Regions from separate parts of the Pseudoalteromonas sp. CH_XMU1449-3 genome, predicted to be linked through region 3. Evidence: predicted binding sites of a transcription regulator. Region 3 holds the regulator's gene; each other region holds the start of a gene.

Evidence for each region. Region 3 encodes sigma-54, which starts transcription at its own class of promoters, with help from an activator protein. Its sites were predicted from a motif close to GTTGGCACGNNNNTNGNNT; they were not measured.
Region 1: a site for sigma-54 is predicted at 3,180-3,198, ahead of WA256_RS00135 (EF-hand domain-containing protein). Genes of this name have one in related genera too.
Region 2: a site for sigma-54 is predicted at 2,594-2,612, ahead of WA256_RS04050 (flagellar basal body rod protein FlgF). Genes of this name have one in related genera too.

What each region holds. Positions count from the first base shown of each region.
Region 1 covers NZ_JAYMDY010000001.1:25,926-30,794, reverse strand. The annotation lists gene WA256_RS00150 (sigma 54-interacting transcriptional regulator) at 1-930, opposite strand, end outside; gene WA256_RS00145 (hypothetical protein) at 933-1,460, opposite strand; gene WA256_RS00140 (HAMP domain-containing sensor histidine kinase) at 1,462-2,919, opposite strand; gene WA256_RS00135 (EF-hand domain-containing protein) at 3,232-3,459, shown strand; gene WA256_RS00130 (hypothetical protein) at 3,469-3,696, shown strand; gene WA256_RS00125 (EF-hand domain-containing protein) at 3,800-4,033, shown strand; gene WA256_RS00120 (EF-hand domain-containing protein) at 4,038-4,271, shown strand; gene WA256_RS00115 (amidohydrolase) at 4,365-4,869, shown strand, end outside.
Region 2 covers NZ_JAYMDY010000002.1:328,817-333,685, reverse strand. The annotation lists gene flgC (flagellar basal body rod protein FlgC) at 1-370, shown strand, start outside; gene WA256_RS04060 (flagellar hook assembly protein FlgD) at 384-1,067, shown strand; gene flgE (flagellar hook protein FlgE) at 1,119-2,486, shown strand; gene WA256_RS04050 (flagellar basal body rod protein FlgF) at 2,647-3,411, shown strand; gene flgG (flagellar basal-body rod protein FlgG) at 3,433-4,221, shown strand; gene flgH (flagellar basal body L-ring protein FlgH) at 4,237-4,869, shown strand, end outside.
Region 3 covers NZ_JAYMDY010000025.1:13,011-17,879, forward strand. The annotation lists gene kdsC (3-deoxy-manno-octulosonate-8-phosphatase KdsC) at 1-359, shown strand, start outside; gene lptC (LPS export ABC transporter periplasmic protein LptC) at 356-910, shown strand; gene lptA (lipopolysaccharide transport periplasmic protein LptA) at 900-1,421, shown strand; gene lptB (LPS export ABC transporter ATP-binding protein) at 1,418-2,143, shown strand; gene WA256_RS19330 (RNA polymerase factor sigma-54) at 2,251-3,747, shown strand; gene hpf (ribosome hibernation promoting factor) at 3,775-4,062, shown strand; gene ptsN (PTS IIA-like nitrogen regulatory protein PtsN) at 4,066-4,518, shown strand; gene rapZ (RNase adapter RapZ) at 4,519-4,869, shown strand, end outside.

The DNA of each region.
Region 1 (4,869 bases), on a different contig from region 3:
ACAAAGCGGAGGCAGTTTTAAGTTCACCACGTTTAATCGGTAGTATAAATCTTCACGGAACTGCTGATTATTGATTGCCTCAGGGAGGTTCTTATGAGTCGCCGACACCACCCGCACATCAATTGGGATCTCTTCTTGAAAGCCCACAGGGCGAATGGTTTTCTCTTGTAAAACCCTCAGCAGTTTTACCTGTAAATTTAGCGGCATATCACCAATCTCGTCCAGAAAAAGGGTACCACCTTGTGCTTGTTGAAACAAACCTTGATGGTCTTTGACTGCGCCTGTAAACGCGCCTTTTTTATGCCCAAACAATTCAGATTCTAAAAGCTCCCCCGGCACAGCGCCGCAGTTAATTGCCACAAATGGCCCATCACTAACATGGCTGTGTTGATGTATCGCTTGTGCAAGCAGCTCTTTACCTGTGCCGCTGGCACCGGAGATCAATACATTCACTTGCGTTGGACCAAGCAATTTAACTTGCTCAAGTAAATGCAACATCGCGCCGCTACGGGTGACAATATTGGTTTGTGTGGGTGTTTCATCGCCATGTACACCATGAATCTCGATAGCTTTAGCAAGGCTGTCGAACAGCTCATCTTTATCAACCGGTTTGGTAATAAACGCAAATATACCTTGCTTAGTCGCTTCTACTGCATCAGGTATCGAACCATGTGCTGTCATCATAATCACCGGCATTGAAGGATAACGACTTTGTAACTGGCGATGTAGAGCCATGCCGTCCATTTCATCCATTCTTAAGTCAGTGATTACCGCATCATAGGTTTGGTTTTTTAGTATTTGTAATGCCTCAATGCCACTTTCGACTGTGCTTATCAAATAGCCTTTAGACTCAATTCTAATCGCTAGTAACTTTAATAAACTCGCATCATCATCTACTAATAAAACCCGTGGTTTTGTTACTTCATTCATAGTTACTGCTCCTTGGTTTCTTCACGTAGCAGAAGTTGTTGTTCGATAGTCGCAAGCGACGATAAGGTTTTTTCCATTTCATCACTTAGCGCTTGCTTAGCTTGTTTTGCCGCTAAATTCTGTTGTAAATATTGCTTTTGTAACCATAGATACTGCTTAATATCATCTGGCCAATAAAAAGCATGGTCACTTTTTTCAAGCTGACTAAGGGCTTTTTCTGGCTCTGAAGCAGCGAGTAAGCAAATCGACTCAAACAGGCGCTTTAGCTCATTTTCGCCAACATAATTTGCTTTATCAGAGCTTGCTTTAAAGCCACCGCACTTGGCAGCATGCCAAGCTATGACTGTACTTGCAGGCGGGTATAACGGCTCACTTTTCGGCCGAGGTTTTGGATTAGGTTGTCCTTGAGATTTCACATCTGCTGTCGGCTCTACTTGCTTTGGCTCAACATGCTTTTGCGTTATCGTGCACCCTGTTATAAAAAGTGTGCCTATAACAAGCATAAAACTGGCTTTATTCGCTAAGCCCATATCAGTTAACTCCTTGGGTTAATTGAATTGGTAAAATGGCTGTAAATACACACCCTTGTGGCTCATTATCTGTAATAGAGAGCTTACCGTTTAATTGTTCAACGGTTTCTTTAACTATGGTTAAACCAAGCCCGCTGCCCATTTCAGTATGTTGTTTTGCATTCTTACCTTGGTAAAAAGCCCCAAATACAGCGGCTTTTTCAGTATCCTCTATCCCTACTCCTAAGTCGCTGACACTCAAAATTAACTGTCCCTGTTTTAAGCTTGCTTTTATTGTCACTGACTCATGTTCCGGCGAAAACTTTAACGCATTTGAGGTAAGCTGAATAAGCACCATTTCAAGTAGCTCAATAGAAATAAACAAGGCTTTATTTGGTAACTCGTTCACCCATACAATGGATAAATCACGCGCTGATAATCGGTGCTCAAAATGACGCTCAATTTTATTCATCATCAAGTTAAAATTAAGCTCGCTTAGGCTTTGCTTACTCGTGCGAATAGCGTTGTAACTCAGTAGGCTTTCAATCATGGCTCTGAGCCGCACCATACTTTGTGTTATTAACTCAAGAACGGCTTGTTGCTCGCTATTGATTGGGCCAACAATTTCATCTGCAAGTAAGTCTGTGCCTTCAACCATCGAAGCAAGGGGGGTTTTTAATTCATGTGTCACATGGCGTAAAAATGTATCTTTTTGCTGCTCAAGCATATGCAACTGCGCTTGAACCCACTCAAGTTTATTACCTAATTCAACTAACTCTGACGAGCCGCGAACTTGAATTTTTTGCTGCCAATGGCCTTGCCCTAGTTTATCAATCACATGTGTAAGCTCCCTGAGCCGTCCGCTGATCCGCCAAAGAAACCCGCCTCCAACCAATAACGTGAGAGGAATTAACGCAACTAACCAATTAATAAATGAAGTTTGGAGTGCTTTTAATTGCTGCTGATTTTTTGTGATGCGTAATTCATTTTGCTCTTTGAGCCAATTTGTTTGCTCACTGATAAGCTTGCTGGCAGGAGCAAATAACTCACCGTCTTGCTTTTGCTCTATCAACAAGTGCTGTTGTGCAAATTGTAATACCTCAGCCAGTTGCCGCCACTGTGAGACATAATCAGCGGTTGGGCTTAAAAATATAAGCTCATCAATACTTTGCAGTGAAGATTGCCACTTATTGGCAATCAAGCTATCGAGGGATTCACTTTTAAGCACCCAATTTTGTCGAGTTGCCCTTTCTAAGCTATTTAAGTCTTGTTTGAGGTTATTAAATGCTTTAGTGATTTCGTAATTGTCACCGACGATTTCTTGAGTCACCGCTAGCTGCTTATTAAGCGCATTTAAAAATAAAATCACCACCAAAGATAACGGTAGTAAAGACAGCAAAATACTACAGACGAACTGGCCAATAAGACTAGGTCGCCAATTGAGTAACTGTTTTATTTTTATCGCTACTGTATTTTGCATATTCACTCTCAACATAATTGCAGATGCTGATTATTAGTGAACAAACTTAGACACTCGCTGAATCCGACCTTAAAAAGTACTGATTTTTACCCAAAAACCGATACAAAGTTGCTATTTGGCAACATGCTAACTAATTGAAATAATAAGGATAAACTTTTAACACCTGAAAATCGTTGCAAAAAAGACACAACACCCTGTAACTATTTCGCATTAAAAACCACATAAAAACAATAAATCATTGATAATTAAAAACTTTTAATTTTGGCACTAATTTTGATTAGTATTAAGCAAATTAGTTATTTAGGACACAAAATGAAAGTAACGGCCCAGGTAGCCACCCTGCTTTTAAGTCTCATCTCGGTAAGTAGTTATGCACTAGATTTGCAAACAACGTTTAACGAGCTTGATAAAGACAGTAATGGTTTTTTGAGTGAAGCAGAAGCATCTGAAGATGCATTATTACATGGCAACTTTACGCAAATTGATAGTAACCAAGATGGCCAAATTTCATTTTCTGAGTTTCAGTCGTTTATTCAATAGGAGATTGTAATGAAACAACTATTAGCTGCATTCTCGCTAATGTTTTTAGTTATCAGCGCCACCGTTTTAGCATCACAAATGGATGTTCGATTTGCTAAATTTGATACAAACGCCGACGGCGAGATTTCATTAACTGAAGCAACCAAACACGATAACCTACTTAAGCAATTTGCCGATCTGGATGAAAACGGCGATCAGGTTCTGTCTGAACAAGAGTTTGAAAAATTTAAACCTTAACGGCTTAAAGTGCTTGCCATAATCCCAGAGGGAATGTGTAAACGGATTTAAATTTTGGGAGTTAAATTATGGCAAGCACTTTTATTTATAAAGGAGAGTAATTATGAGAATTTTCTGGCTTGCTTCATGCACCTTAATTACTATAAGCTTCAATAGCTTAGCATTGGATGTAAAACAACGATTTGATCACCTTGATAAAGATAAAAATGGTTTTTTATCTGTGCAGGAACTGTCTTCTCAACCGCACTTGCAAAAACGCATAGCACAGTGGGATACAGATAAAGATCAACAAATCTCGCTCCTTGAATTTAAACACTATTTAACAAACAAGAGTTAAAATAATGTCAAAATTAACCTTTGCCAGCCTAATTTTATGTGGTGTATTTAGCACAATAAGTTTTGCTGCAGATAGTATTGGTGAAAAATTTAAACAACTTGATCGTAATGACGATGGTTACCTGACTCGCTCAGAGTCTGCGAGAGACCCTGCTCTGTGGTCACGTTTCAAAAACTACGACAGCGATAAAGATAATAAATTATCGCTTAGTGAATTTAAGGTCTACGCAAGCAAATAAAGCGTTACAATTAACTATTTACTTGCTGCTGAGTTGCAGTTTACTGCAACTCTGATACTGTTTTCATAAATCAATAAAAACTATTAGAAGATTATGAAACTCATCATCAGCTTACTAGCAACAGCTTCACTTAGCTGCTTTGCCAACACCACTGTTATTTATAATATAAATGGCTACACGCCTACCTACAAAGGCGAAACCCAACACTTTTCTGCACTGGTTTTTAAAGACGGTAAAGTCGTAAAAACAGGTACTGACTCAATTAAAAATAGCTTCCCTGACGCCACCGCAATTGATGGCAAGCAAGCCACGTTGTTACCTGGCTTAGTCGATGCTCATGGCCATGTAATTGGTTTAGGTAATAACCTTTCACAACTTGATGTCAGAAATACGAACTCGGCAGATGAGGTTGGCAAAATGCTGGCTGAGTTTGCCAAAGATAAACAAGGTTGGATCATTGGTCGCGGTTGGAATCAAGAGCAGTGGCCTGGCGGTGAGTTTCCAACTGCAGCTGATTTAGACAAATATGTAAAAGACAAACCTGTGGTGCTTTCTCGCGTTGATGGCCATGCTGTGTGGGTTAACTCAAAAGCCATGG
Region 2 (4,869 bases), on a different contig from region 3:
AAATACCACAGCCAGTAATATCTCGAATGCAAATACGATTAGTTCTAGTCAAGATCAGACATATCGAGCGCGCCACCCTGTTTTTGCTGCAGAGTTGACTAAAGCGTCAGCATCACAAAGCAATCCTCAGGGCTCTTCTGTTGGCGTTAAAGTGTTAGGCATTGTAGAGAGTGATAAACCTCTACAAATTGAATATAACCCGAACCACCCAAGTGCGGATGAAAATGGTTATATCTACAAACCTAACGTTAATGTTGTAGAAGAAATGGCAAATATGATTTCTGCCTCTCGCTCTTACCAAACAAATGTGCAAGTTGCTGATGCAGCTAAGCAAATGTTAAGTAAAACACTGTTGTTAGGACAACGGTAACCGAGGATAAGTTATGAGTAACGACATCAGCTCTGCATCATCATCCTATATGGATAGTTTGCGTTGGAATCAAAGTAGTACGCAAACAACTGAAGAAGACAACAACACGCTTTCTCAGGAAGATTTCTTTTCGTTGTTAACACAGCAGTTGTCGTTTCAGGATCCAAGTAATCCTGCTGATAACGATCAAATGATTGCGCAGATGACGAACTTTACCATGGCTGAAGGTATTTCAAACTTAAACGAGAAGTTTGATTCACTCACTGCATCAATGACATCAAATTCTGCGTTACAGGCTTCGACTCTTGTTGGTAAGCAAGCGTTACTTGAGTCTGACACCATTGATTTTGATGGCGAAAATCTAGCTAAAGGGTCGGTGGTTGCAGAAACCGCTGTTGAATCTTTAACGCTAAGAATAACGGATTCATCAGGCCAGTTAGTGCGTACCATTGAATTAGGTTCTCAGTCAGCGGGTGCACTTCGTTTTGAATGGGATGGTAAAGACAATGATGGCAATGTGCTACCTGAAGGTGAATATGACATCAGTGCTGAAGGCTTTGTAAATGGAGACTACAGCAGTATGCCAATGGCGACCTTTAAGAATATTGAAAGTGTCAATATTAATGGCGCAAGCGGCATTATCGTAAATACAAAAGAGGGTGCGGTTAGGCTAACTGATATAGCTGAAATCGCATAAGTAAAAAAGGTTTGGGTTAGCTTAGGCTAAGAGATAGGTTAGAGGTGAGTTATGAGCTTCAATATTGCATTAACAGGCTTAGCAGCCGCGCAAAAAGATTTAGACGTTACCGCAAATAACATTGCTAACGTTAATACTACGGGCTTTAAAGAGTCTCGTGCAGAGTTCGCTGATGTATACGCATCATCAGTATTTAGTTCTGGTAAAACAAAAAATGGTGACGGTGTAAGAACGACAATGGTGGCACAGCAATTCCACCAAGGCTCGTTATCTTTCACAAATAACTCTCTTGACTTAGCGATCACTGGTGAAGGTTATTTCGCAATGGCGAATGACCTAGGCGCGCAAGACTTCACATATACTCGTGCAGGTGCGTTTAAACTAAACCAGGATAACTTCATTGTTGATGCAAGCGGTAACTACTTACAAGGTTTCCCTGTTGATGAAGCAACCGGTGATACCACTTCTGTTAGCTTAAGTACATCTTCGGCGTTACAAATTCCTGATGCATCAGGTTCACCACGTGCAACCACGAATGTTTATTCATCATTTAACCTTGATTCACGTGCCTCTGCGCCAACAGTGACACCGTTTGACCCTGAAGCAAGTGCTACATATAACAGTTCAACATCAACAACTGTGTATGATTCATTAGGTGAGCCACATATTTTACAGTTCTTTTTTGTGAAAACAGACTCAGCGACAACAGGTAATGAAAATGAATGGGAAGTGTATGCAACACTTGATGAAAAACCATTTGATGCAAGTGGTGTAGAGCAAACAACAACGCCTTATACACCACTAACTACATTCCAATTTGATTCAAGTGGTTTACCACTTAACACGGATGGTGTTGCAAATACTGATGCATCATTTAACCCATTAACTTTACCAAATGGCGCAGGCGCTGCGACAGGTTTATCTGACTTACTATCTAATGGTGCTAGTTTCCCTGATGATGTAACGATGAACTGGCGTGATGAAGCGGCAACAGCGAATAAAGTACCTACTCAATATGCTAGTAACTTTGAAGTAAAAGCACTTGAACAAGATGGTGCGACTGTAGGTCGTCTATCAGGTATCGATATCGGTTCTGACGGTAAAATTGTTGCTTCATACAGTAACGGTGACACTTCATTCTTAGGTCAAGTTGCGATGGTACGCTTTTCGAACTCACAGGGTTTACAGCAAGTGGGTGATACTTCTTGGAAGAAGAGTTTAACGTCAGGTGAGCCTATTGCTGGCGAACCAGGTTCAGGTACCTTGGGTTCAATTAACTCATCTGCGCTTGAACAATCAAACGTTAACCTAACTAACGAACTTGTTGATTTGATTAGTGCGCAGCGTAACTTCCAAGCAAATTCACGTGCGCTTGAGGTTAACTCAACACTACAGCAAAACATCCTACAGATCCGTTAATTTTAACGGCTCTAAGCTTAATCCGACACGAAGGCTGCTCCCTCTATTGGCAGCCTTTTTTCATTCTAATTATTCATTTTTCTCTTCTATTTTAGCGTCAATTTTACTTTGGCACTTTTATTGCATTTCTTAGTTATCGTATTTTTAGTGAGTCAATGTTATGGACAAAATGGTCTACATTGCCATGTCGGGTGCTAAGCAAAGTTTGCGAGGTCTTGAACTCAAGGCCAACAACCTTGCTAATGCTAACACCACTGGCTTTAAAGCTGATTTTGCACAAGCTCGCTCTATGCAAGCCTTCGGTGAAGGTCTGCCATCTAGGGTGTTTGCAATGCAAGAACGCCCTGGATCTAATATGGAATCGGGTGGTTTTGTTGAAACTGGCCGCGAGCTTGATATCGCGATGAGTGACCGTGGTTGGTTGAGTGTACAAGATGCATCAGGCAATGAGGCGTACACCAAAACTGGCACATTAAACATTACTCCAGATGGCGCGTTGATCACTAGCCATGGCCGTCAAGTAATTGGCGAAGGTGGTCCAATCATTTTGCCATTACCTATCGAGAAAGTTGAGTTTAGTGAAGACGGTGCTATTCAGGTTCGCCCACAAGGTGCGCCAGCTAACTTTTTGGAAGTGGTTGATCGCTTAAAAGTGATTGAGGCTGATAATACTCAGCTTGAAAAGGGAAATGACGGTTTATTTCGACCAAAAGAAGACATGTTGGTCAATGACCTTTGTGGTTTTTGTGATATTTCACCAAACGTAAAAGTACTGTCGGGTACGCTTGAAATGTCGAACGTAAACCCAGTGCATGAAATGGTCGACATGATCAGCAATCAACGCCAATTTGAATTACAAGTTAAATTAATGAAAACAGCCGAAGAGCTCGACGAGCGTCAAGATCAGCTGTTACGCATTGTTTAAGATGACTGAGAGGGTAGAGTTATGAATCCTGCATTATGGATCAGTAAAACCGGGCTTGACGCCCAGCAAACCGATATTTCGGTGATCTCAAATAATCTCGCGAATGCCAGCACGGTAGGCTATAAAAAAAGCCGCGCCGTATTTGAAGATTTACTATATCAAAACATCAATCAACCAGGTGGTCGTTCATCTCAAGACACTGAAATGCCATCGGGTTTAATGCTTGGTGCCGGTGCCAAAGTGGTTGCTAACCAAAAGAACTTTTCACAAGGTAACATGCTTACCACAGAAAATTCATTGGACTGGATGATTTCAGGCCCGGGTTTCTTTGAAGTGCAATTACCAGATGGCAACATTGCATACTCACGTAATGGTCAATTCACCACTGACGAAGATGGTCGCATTGTAACTTCTGGTGCGGGTTTTCCATTACAGCCAGAAATGAACGTACCAGACGATGCACAATCAATTACTGTTTCGCAAGACGGTGAAGTGTCGGTACGTATTTCAGGACAAGCAGAGAACGTGGTAATTGGTCAGCTAACAATTAGTGACTTTATTAATCCATCAGGTCTTGAGCCAATGGGGCAAAACTTGTACACCGAAACCGCTGTGAGTGGTGCACCTGTGCAAGGGAACCCAGGTATCGATGGTTTAGGTACTGTGGTTCAAGGTTCTCTAGAAACGTCTAATGTGAATGTAACAGAAGAACTCGTTAACTTGATCGAAACGCAACGAATTTATGAAATGAATTCAAAAGTGATTTCAGCGGTTGATGAAATGCTTAGTTACATCAATCAACAGCTTTAATGGGTAGGAGGCAGCATGCGTAATATTATCTTAGTCACATCGGCAGCATTAATGCTGGGTGGTTGTATGACAACGCAAAATCATCATGTGGTTCAGGATGACCCTTACTATGCGCCTATGTATCCGGAGCCAACAACAGAGCCAATGGTACCAACGGGTTCGTTGTTTGATAGTTATTCAGCAGATGACTTGTACTCAGATAAAAAGGCATTGCGCGCTGGTGATATCATCACGGTTAAATTGCAAGAATCAACGCAAGCCACCAAAGCCGCTAAAACCGAAACCGATAAAGAAACGGACGCTAGTTTAGACCCTGTTATTGGGCTTGGTGGCAATCCTGTGAATATTGGTGGTGATAGCATTCAGTTTGGTATTGGTTCTGGGGCATCGTTTAAAGGTGATTCAAAGTCTAACCAATCAAATAGCTTATTTGGTGATATTTCTGTCAATGTGATGCGTGTTTTACCTAATGGAAACTTGGTTATTCGTGGTGAAAAATGGCTTACTTTGAATACCGGTGAAGAATTTATTCGCCTTGAAGGCTTAGTTCGTCCTGAAGATGTGCAAGCAGATAACACGGTCACATCAAACCGTATTGCTAATGCGCGAATTCAATACTCAGGTAAAGGGCAAATTCAAGAAACGCAA
Region 3 (4,869 bases):
TTGAAGTGGCAGTGATTACTGGCCGCCATTCACAAATAGTTCAGCAGCGAATGACTAGCCTAACAGTTCAGCACATTTATCAGGGACAAGAAGATAAGCTGATTGCTTATCAAGAGTTAAAAGATAAACTGGGGCTGACTGATGAACAAATTGCCTATATTGGTGATGATGGTCCAGACTTACCAGTAATGGAAAAAGTAGGGTTTGCTGTTGCTGTAAACGACGCACACCCACTGATTAAAAAGCTGGCTCATTACACCACATTATTACCAGGTGGCTTTGGAGCTGTGCGTGAATTAACTGATTTACTCATGTTAGAAAACGGTAAGCCGTTAACTAGCGATGGAACCAGCGCATGAATATAGCCCGTATTTTACTGAGTATTGTTTTTGTTTGTTGCATGGTGTGGTTATGGTACCCGTACTTTAACCAATCAACAGACACAATAACTAGTGAAGACGAGATCATCGCAACACCTGATTACACCGCAGTGGCGTTAAAGCAAACAGCGTATGACGAGCAAGGCAAAATTAGTCATAAAGTGGCTGCTGCTAAAATGGAGTTGTATCAACAATTAGGGTTTACCTTTTTTGAGCAACCTATTTTTACTATTTATGGCGACCAGCAGGTTTGGCAAGTAAAAGCCAAAGAAGCCACATTGTACGAAAACGATCAGCTGATTTTTGAAGGGGATGTAGTTGCTAAAAACTTAACCCATAACGGCATGATCGAAGATATAAAAGCAGAAAACATTAATGTCGACATTGATAAAATGACCATGTTTTCTAAGCAACCTGTGACACTAACAGGACCGAATTTAAAGATTACCGGTAAAGGCTTAAAAGCCGATTTAAAAACCGAAATTGTTGAGTTAACTAACCATACACGAACCATATACTATGACCAATAAACTGAAGAAATTACTCCTGATCCCAAGCTTATTGATTGCCTTTTCGGGCGCAGCTGCCGAGCAAACAGGCGCTCAAATTAGCATTAGCTCAGATCGCCAAGTAGGTAAACTAAAAGATGGCGTTGGCATATTCGAAGGTAACGTAGAGATCGTGCATGGTAATCGTCGTATTACCGCTGAACGCCTTGAAGCACACGGCGGTGACACCGAAGGTACAGTAGAGTTAATTATTGCCACAGGTAAGCCTGCTTACTTCGAAGAAAAGCAAACTGATGGCACCGTAATGAGCGCTAGCGCAGAAGAAGTACGTTATGATGTTGCAAAACGCTTCTTAACCTTAAATGGTGAAGCTGAAGTTACTCAAGCTGGTCAAAAAGTGACAGCTAAAAGCATTACCTATGATATGGCACAGCAGCTGATCAGTGCTGAAAAAGACGAAAACTCAACAGATCGTGTACACACTATTTTAGTGCCTGTTGAAAATAAAAAAGATAATAAAGGCCAACCATGAGCACATTAAAAGCAGAGCTTTTAGCTAAAAGCTACAAAGGCCGCCAAGTGGTTAAAAATGTCGGTCTTGAAGTTGAAGCTGGCAGTATTGTTGGCTTGCTTGGTCCAAATGGCGCAGGTAAAACAACGACCTTCTATATGATTGTAGGCTTAGTACCTAGCGACAAAGGTAAAATCAGTATTGATGATAACGATATCACCCTTTTACCAATGCATAGCCGTGCGCGTTTAGGTATTGGCTATCTGCCACAAGAATCGTCAATTTTTCGAAAGTTAACGGTTTACCAAAACTTGATGGCCATTTTAGAAACTCGTAAAGATCTAAATAAAACCACCCGCGAAGAAACACTCAATAGCTTACTTGATGAGTTTAGTATTCAACACATTCGTGACAGCCAAGGTATGGCGCTGTCAGGTGGTGAGCGACGCCGTGTAGAAATTGCTCGCGCATTAGCCGCTAATCCTAAATTTATCCTTTTAGATGAGCCTTTTGCTGGTGTTGATCCAATTTCAGTGTTAGATATAAAGAAAATTATTGAGCACCTAAAAAATCGTGGTATCGGTGTACTAATTACTGACCATAATGTTCGAGAAACCCTTGATGTTTGTGAAAAAGCCTACATTGTTTCTCATGGGGAGCTAATTGCATCAGGCACACCTGAGCACGTATTAGCAGACCAAACTGTACGCGATGTATATCTAGGCGAGCAATTCAGGCTGTAACCATTACGCCAGCGACTAGAGCATCTGCTAGACTTATAACAATGACAATAAATCGATAACTGTGTTTATACAGGTATCGATAACTTAAAAAGGATTGTTAGGGATACATGAGGCAATCATTACAGCTGCGCATGGGCCAGCAACTTACAATGACTCCACAACTGCAACAAGCTATTCGTTTGTTGCAGCTCAGTACATTGGATCTCCAGCAAGAAATTCAAGAAGCGCTTGATAGTAATCCCCTACTTGAAGTGGAAGAAGCGGATTACAACGAAGAAAGCACCGGCAAGAATGAGCAAAAAGCGGAGTCTGACGATGTGCAAGTCAGCGCGTCTGCCGAAGAAGCACCTAGCGAGTACGAGCAAGAAAGTAGTGATGCTCTCAATAAAGACACCGTCAGCGATGACTTAGCAATGGATGTTACCTGGGATGAGTACATGAGTGCCGCCCCTTCAACATCGTCAGGGCCAATGCCTGAAGATGAATCTATCTATCAGGGAGCATCAACCGAAACCCTTCACGAATACCTGATGTGGCAATTGCAACTCACGCCATTTAGCCCTACTGATGAAGCGATTGCTGTGGCAATTGTAGAAGCTATCGATGACTCAGGTATTTTAACGGTAAGCTGTGAAGATATCGTCGAAAGCTTTAATCAAAATAACGATGAAGAAGAAATCGAACTTGATGAAGTCGAAGCGGTCTTAAAAAGAATTCAGTTATTTGATCCTGTTGGTATTGGCGCGCGCAGTTTACAAGAATGTCTGTGCATTCAGTTACGCCAATTCGATGCTGATACGCCATATTTAGCTGAAACTAAAATGGTTTTATCTGAGCATATCGAATTATTAGCGAGTCGCGACTATCGAACTTTGATGAAAAAGACTAAGCTTAAAGAAAATGAGCTTAAAGAAGTGATGACGCTTATTCACAGCTTAAATCCTAAGCCTGCGGATAGCATAGTACGCGAAGAATCTGAGTACGTTATACCTGATGTATCAGTAAAAAAAGTAAAAGGCCGCTGGGTAGTCGAGTTAAACCCAGATTGTATGCCAAAGATTAGAGTGAACAGCCAATATGCAGCTATGTCTCGCTCTGTTAAATCAAGTAGCGACAGCCAATTTATTCGCTCTCACTTACAAGAAGCAAAGTGGTTTATTAAGAGCTTAGAAAGCCGTAACGATACGCTATTAAAAGTGACCAACTGTATCGTTCAACAACAACAAGCTTTCTTTGAGCATGGCCCTGAGGCAATGAAGCCGATGGTGCTAAATGATGTTGCTGAAATGGTCGAAATGCATGAATCGACGATTTCACGGGTAACAACGCAAAAATATATGCATACCCCACGGGGTATTTTTGAGTTGAAATATTTCTTCTCAAGCCATGTCAGCACCGAAAATGGTGGTGAGTGTTCTTCTACAGCAATACGCGCTTTAATCAAGAAGTTAGTCGCTGCAGAAAACTCAGCTAAACCATTGAGTGATAGCAAAATTGCAGATATATTGGCTGAGCAAGGAATTAAAGTAGCTAGACGTACAATTGCAAAATATCGTGAGTCTCTAGCAATACCTCCGTCTAATCAGCGTAAAAGTCTGATTTAGACGTTTTACATAGAAGGAAAAATGCTTATGCAACTAAATTTAACTGGTCGTCATGTAGAAATCACAGATTCATTAAGAGACTATGTAAACACCAAGTTTGCAAAACTAGAAAGGCATTTTGACCATATTAATAATGTTCATGTCATTCTAGATGTAGAAAAATTAAGCCAAAAAGCAGAAGCAACTTTACATGTAAACGGAGGCGAATTGTTCGCTTCTACAGAACATCAAGATATGTACGCAGCCATTGACTCACTGATCGATAAACTTGATCGCCAAGTCATTAAACACAAAGAGAAATTAGCTCGACATTAAATTATGAAACTAAGTTCACTTACTAACCAGGACTGCAGCAAAGCTGCGGTCCTTTTTAATAGCAAAAAAAGAATTCTTGAATATATCAGCGAACTGGCCCACCAGCAGCTTCCTCATTTATCGCAACAAGATATCCTAGATGCTTTACTCAACCGAGAAAAACTAGGCAGCACCGGCATTGGCCGAGGTATTGCTATTCCACATGGCCGAATGAGCGGCGCAGATGAGCCTCATGCATTTGTGATAGTGAGTGAATCCCCTATTAATTTTGATGCAATTGATAATCGTCCAGTTGATATTTTTGTGGCACTCATCGTACCAGATGGTGACTGTCAGCTTCACCTAAAGACCTTATCAACAATTGCTGATAGACTTAAAGATAAAGAATTTTGTAAACAGCTGCGTAGTGCTACTACCGATCAGCAACTGTTTCAGGTCATATCAGCAGAGGCATAAATGGAATTAATAATTATCAGCGGTCGCTCAGGCTCAGGTAAATCGGTCGCTTTACGTGTACTTGAAGACTTAGGCTATTATTGCGTTGATAATATTCCGGTTAATTTACTGCCATCGCTCGTACGAAGTGTGTCTGATAACTACGATAAAATAGCGGTCAGCATCGACGTGCGTAACTTACCGAAAGAGCAGCAAGAATTTAATGATATTCTTGAGTACCTGCCAGGTTTCGCAAACCCAACACTATTCTATTTAGACAGTGATGACCAAACTCTGATCAAGCGCTTTTCAGAAACACGCCGCTTGCATCCACTATCTATTGATTCTTTGCCGCTTGATCTGGCTATTAAA